DNA from 2 places in the Moritella viscosa genome. Region 2 is predicted to be linked to the other one. Evidence: predicted binding sites of a transcription regulator. Region 2 holds the regulator's gene; the other holds the start of a gene.
What was found. Region 2 encodes sigma-54, which starts transcription at its own class of promoters, with help from an activator protein. Its sites were predicted from a motif close to GTTGGCACGNNNNTNGNNT; they were not measured.

Region 1: a site for sigma-54 is predicted at 1,647-1,665, ahead of glnA (glutamate--ammonia ligase). Genes of this name have one in related genera too.

What each region holds. Positions count from the first base shown of each region.
Region 1 is NZ_FPLG01000097.1:37,801-41,006, forward strand. It holds gene BT797_RS14330 (DUF4124 domain-containing protein) at 1-39, opposite strand, end outside; gene glnA (glutamate--ammonia ligase) at 161-1,570, opposite strand; gene typA (translational GTPase TypA) at 2,091-3,206, shown strand, end outside.
Region 2 is NZ_FPLG01000088.1:117,693-120,898, reverse strand. It holds gene rapZ (RNase adapter RapZ) at 1-331, opposite strand, end outside; gene hpf (ribosome hibernation promoting factor) at 533-820, opposite strand; gene BT797_RS12650 (RNA polymerase factor sigma-54) at 852-2,363, opposite strand; gene lptB (LPS export ABC transporter ATP-binding protein) at 2,414-3,139, opposite strand; gene lptA (lipopolysaccharide transport periplasmic protein LptA) at 3,155-3,206, opposite strand, start outside.

The DNA.
Region 1 (3,206 bases), on a different contig from region 2:
GCTTGTGATTGTTAATATGAATAATATTACGTGTTTCATGGCGACATCCTGTCTTTGGTTACTTGATTTGTATGGTTATTTTCACCTAATTACATTTGTTTAACAAATAAAAAACCCGCTAAGTAGCGGGTTTTTTATATTAATTTGAATTAATAAGAAATTATACGCTGTAGTACATTTCAAACTCAACTGGGTGAGTTGTCATGTTCAGTCTTTCAACTTCTTCTTCTTTTATTGCAATGTAAGCATCGATAGTATCGTCAGCCATTACATCACCAACAGTTAAGAAGTCACGGTCAGTATCTAGTGCTGATAGTGCTTCTTGTAGTGAAGAGGCAACTTGTGGAATCTCTGCTGCTTCTTCTGCTGGAAGGTCGTATAAATCTTTATCCATTGCATCACCAGGATGAATACGGTTTTTAATACCGTCAATACCAGCCATTAACATTGCAGAGAATGCTAAGTATGGGTTTGCTGCTGGATCTGGGAAACGTACTTCAATACGTGTCGCTTTTGGCGATGGTACGATTGGGATACGGATTGATGCAGAACGGTTACGCGCTGAGTAAGCTAGCATTACTGGTGCTTCAAAACCAGGAACTAAACGTTTGTACGAGTTAGTTGCTGGGTTAGCAAATGCGTTAATTGCTTTTGCGTGCTTGATGATACCACCGATGTAATAAAGTGCAGTTTCAGATAGACCGCCATACAGGTCACCAGAAAAAATGTTTTCGCCATTTTTCTGTAGTGATTGGTGACAATGCATACCTGAACCGTTATCGCCTACAAGTGGCTTAGGCATGAATGTTGCTGTTTTGCCATAAGCGTGTGCAACATTATGGATAACGTATTTAGTGATTTGCACTTCATCCGCTTTTTCAACGATTGAGTTATATAGTGCTGCAATTTCGTTTTGACCGGCTGTTGCTACTTCATGGTGATGTGCTTCAACTGTTAAGCCCATTTCTTCCATTATTAAGCACATTGCGCTACGGATGTCTTGTGCAGAGTCAACTGGTGATACTGGGAAGTAACCACCTTTAACACCTGGACGGTGACCCATATTGCCGCCTTCGTACTCTTTATCAGAGTTCCAAGAAGCTTCTTCAGCGTCAATTTTGTACATGCTACCTGACATGTCAGTTTTGTACTTAACATCATCAAATAGGAAAAACTCTGGTTCAGGACCGAAGAATACATCATCAGCGATACCGGTTGAGCGTAAATATGCAAGTGCACGTTTTGCTACTGAACGAGGGTCACGGCTATAACCTTGCATTGTTGCAGGCTCTAGTACGTCACAACGAAGGTTCAGTGTTGTTGCTTCTGTGAACGGGTCAAGTACGGCTGTTGCCGGATCTGGCATTAAAATCATGTCAGATTCGTTGATGCCTTTCCAACCTTCAATTGATGAACCATCAAACATTTTACCTTCTTCAAAGAAGCCGGCATTAACTTGATGATGTGGTAGAGAAACGTGCTGCTCTTTACCTTTAGTATCTGTAAAACGTAAATCTACAAATTTAACGTCTTGTTCTTTAATTAGAGCTAATACGCTTTCTGCTGACATAAAAAATAACCTCCGGTGTCATCAATATGATGGCTTCATTTAAAATGGCTGACTGTAAACAATCATAATTTTAATAATGCCATATATGTGCCAACTATTTAAGTTGTTGATTTTAATGTTTTAATGTACTCGTTATTCCTTGCCTTAACCTATTGTTGCACGAACACTGTGCGTTGGCTGCACTTTTTTGGTGCAAAGATTATAGCGGTAAATAAACGCATACATTTACTATTACTAACTTCGATATTATGGTTTATTTTCAGGGATTACCAGTAAAATCGTATTCAAATATAGTTGATAAAATGTATCACCTGTAAGACAGATTACTCACGGTGTGATACGGCTTATATTTATTTATATTTTGTGTGCTAAAAGCCCATTCAGTGGCTATCGCTCGATTTTTAAATAAAATAAATTACAATCATTTTACTCTGCGCCAAAATTTTGTTAGGTAGATCACAGCGGGGCGGTTACAATACCGCCTAATTTTTACCCATATAAAATATATAGAGGCATCACAGTGCTAGATAAACTACGCAACATTGCGATTATCGCTCACGTTGACCACGGCAAAACGACTTTAGTTGACAAATTATTAGAACAGTCAGGTACGTTAGAAACACGTGGTGGTAATGAAGAACGTGTAATGGATTCCAACGATCTTGAAAAAGAACGTGGTATTACAATTCTTGCAAAAAACACTGCAATTACTTGGAAAGATTACCGTATCAACATCGTAGATACTCCAGGACACGCCGATTTCGGTGGTGAAGTTGAACGTATTATGTCTATGGTAGACAGTGTTTGTTTAATCGTTGATGCAGTTGATGGCCCAATGCCACAAACGCGTTTCGTAACACAAAAAGCATTCGCACACGGTCTTAAGCCAATTGTTGTTATCAATAAAATTGATAAGCCTGGTGCTCGTCCTGAATGGGTAATGGATCAAATCTTTGATTTGTTTGATAACCTAGGCGCAACTGATGAACAGCTTGACTTTAAAGTTGTTTACGCTTCAGCTCTAAATGGTTGGGCTAACGCTGAATCAGAAGAAGCAACAGAAAACATGGAACCTTTATTCCAAGCTATCGTTGATGGTGTTGCTGCACCAGAAGGCGATCGTGACGGTGATTTCCAAATGCAAATCTCACAACTTGATCACAACGCATATGTTGGCGTGATCGGTGTTGGTCGTATAACGCGTGGTTCTGTTAAAGTAAATCAACAAGTTACTATTGTTGGTTCTGACGGTAAAGAGCGTAAAGGTAAAGTTGGCCAAGTATTAGGTTACTTAGGTCTTGAGCGTCATGATGTTGAACTTGCACAAGCGGGCGATATTATTGCAATCACTGGTTTAGGCGAACTTAAAATTTCTGACACTATCTGTGCACAGAACAATGTAGAAGCGCTTCCACCGTTATCAGTTGATGAACCAACTGTAACAATGACGTTCCAAGTAAATAACTCACCATTCTGTGGTAAAGAAGGTAAATTTGTTACATCACGTAACATCCTTGACCGTCTGAACAAAGAGCTAGTACATAACGTTGCACTTAAAGTAGAAGAAACTGCTGATCCAGATAAATTTAAAGTATCAGGTCGTGGTGAATTACATTTAGGTATCTTAATTGAAAAC
Region 2 (3,206 bases):
ATAGTTCGTCTTTTGTGAGAGGGTGAAGACGTCTGGTTTCACTATAACGTTTGATGAGCACAGATTTATTGGTATCAAGAAATAAACTAGTTAACTCGGTGCTCGCTCTTAACTCAGCAATGATGTCGTTTAATTCTTTTTTTTCTGTTGGTAAGTTACGGACATCAATACTCACAGCCATTTTTTCGGTTTGGTCATTTAAGGTTTGTAGAAGTTGCGGTAGTAATTTTACTGGCAGGTTATCTACGCAATAGTAGCCTAGATCTTCAAGTACGCGTAATGCAATGGATTTTCCGGACCCTGATTGGCCGCTGACTATTATTAATTTCATCTTTTGTCCTCACATCTGCGCAGTAAATATATCGTGACCATAGTCAACACTAGGTTGCTAATTTAAAACTTACAGCGATATAAAATAATGGGGTCATTATCCCGCAATTGATTTGGATATGATATGTTTTAATTATGTCAGAAGCATTAATACCTAAAGGAAAAATGGTTTTCCTTTAGGTTATTTGTGGCGAGGTTAAAATTAATGGCGAATCAACTTCTCTTTATGCTTAATCACTTGGCGATCGAGCTTATCCATTAAGCCATCAATTGCGGCATACATGTCATTGTGTTCATGCACGGCAAAGATCTCACCCCCATTTAAATGTATTTTTGCTTCTGCAATTTGAAGTAATTTTTCAACATTTAAAATCACATGAATATTGTTTATATGATCAAAATGCCGTTCTAATTTGGAAAACTTGCTATCAACGTAATCTTTCAGTGAGTCTGTAATGTTTACATGTCTACCGGTTAAATTAATTTGCATATATGTCTCCCCTATGAAGGTTGGATTAGCCCTATAATAGGCTTTTACGCTGATTAGACGGTGGTATACTTAGTGCCTCTCGATATTTTGCAATCGTACGTCTAGCCACTTTGATACCTTGATCAGCAAGTAAATCAGCAATCTTGCTGTCACTTAATGGTTTAATGGCATTTTCTGCCGCGACCAATTTTTTTATTAATGCACGAATAGCGGTTGATGAACATTCTCCGCCATTGTCAGTACTGACATGGCTTGAAAAGAAAAATTTAAGTTCAAAAATACCACGTGGTGTATGCATAAACTTCTGCGTTGTTACCCGTGAAATCGTTGACTCGTGCATCTCCACTTCTTCGGCAATATCATTTAAAACCATAGGTTTCATGGCTTCATCGCCATATTCAAAGAAATCAACTTGGCGTTGAACAATACTTTTCGTTACTTTTAGTAAGGTTTCATTACGGCTTTCTAAGCTTTTAATAAACCATTTAGCTTCTTGTACATGGGTTCGAATAAACTGCCCGTCGCTGCTATTACGATTGCCTGTCGACAAGTTTGAATATTCATTGTTCACTTTTAATCTTGGCACAATGTCAGGATTTAACTCTACTACCCATTGATTATTTTTTTTCTTTACTAAAACATCGGGAATAACATACAGCCCTTCAGTCTGATCAATTACGTTGCCAGGTCTGGGTTCTAGACTCTGTATTAATTGCATGATCTCTTTAAGTTGTGGTTCTTTTAATTTTGTCTTACGGCTTAATTGACGGTAGTCGCGATTGCCCAATAAATCCATGTGAGACTGAATTATTTGCTGACATTCTGTTAACCAAGGTGTGTTTTTAGGTAAATGCTGGAGTTGGATCAATAAACATTCTTGTAATGAGCGCGCAGCAACGCCGATGGGATCGAAATGCTGAATACGCTTCAATACAGCTTCGATTTCATCTAATTCAATTTGTTCTTCACTACTGCTACTGTCGCTGAGTTCTTGGTGATCGCTATTGACGCTAGACAGGATATCTTCACAAGTCTGATTAAGGTAACCATGATCATCAATGCCATCAATAATCGCAACAGCAATAGCACGATCAGTGTCAGTAAAGGGGGTTAATTCCATTTGCCACATGAGATGCTCATATAAGCCTTCGCTAGTCTCACCTTGATAGACTTGGTCTAAGCCATCAATACCGCCACCCGCACTGCCGTGAGTCTGTATTTGAGGAGTGTAGACATCATCCCAATTACTGTCATTAGGTAGTTCATCTGGCATTGCTTCACTGGCGAGCGCATCACTCACTTCTATTTGGCTGGCATCGGTAACAGTGTCGTTATTATCCAGATTATGCTCATCGCTACTTTCTGCACCATTTGGCTGAGCTGTATTGGGATCTTCTTGTTCCAGTAGCGGATTACTGTCTAATGCTTCTTGAATCTCTTGTTGTAACTCCAAGGTCGATAATTGTAATAATCGAATCGCTTGTTGCAACTGTGGCGTCATTGCCAGAGATTGACTCATACGAAGTTGTAATGATGGCTTCATCTAACGACTACTCTCTCTCTTCCTTAATGCGGTAACGTATCAATATCAAACTATAGTCGGAATTGATCTCCAAGGTATACTTCTTTTACTTTTTCGTTGGATAAAATCTCTTCAGAAGTACCTGATGCGATCAAATGTCCATGGCTCACAATATAAGAGTGTTCACATACATCGAGCGTCTCACGTACGTTATGGTCGGTAATTAATACCCCTAAACCACGATCTCGCAGATGTTGAATAATTTTTTTAATATCACCAACCGAGATTGGATCAACGCCAGCAAACGGTTCATCTAATAAAATAAACTTTGGATCTGCTGCGAGTGCGCGGGCAATCTCAACGCGGCGGCGTTCACCACCCGATAAGCTCATTCCTAAACTATCGCGAATATGGGTGATATGAAATTCTTCTAATAATTCTTCTAACTTTTCTTCACGTTCGAAACGCGTTAGTTCAGTTCGTAACTCTAAGATTGCCATGATATTTTTCGTTACCGATAAACGACGAAAAATAGATGCTTCTTGGGGTAAGTAACCAATACCTTGTTGTGCACGAATGTGCATTGGCTCATGCGTTAATTCTTGGTCATCAATGAAGATTTGTCCATGATCTCGCTTAACCAAACCAACTACCATGTAAAAGGTGGTGGTTTTACCTGCGCCATTAGGCCCAAGTAAACCAACAATTTGGCCTGATTCAACTTCGAGACTCACATCTGACACAACTTTTCGTTTGTTATAACTTTTTGCTAAGTGTGATACTTTTAAACGTGCCATATGAATTCATTTACTCTAATTAGTTTTGTTGTCTTCAGGAGTGAAAATAGTGATCACTCGATCGGAT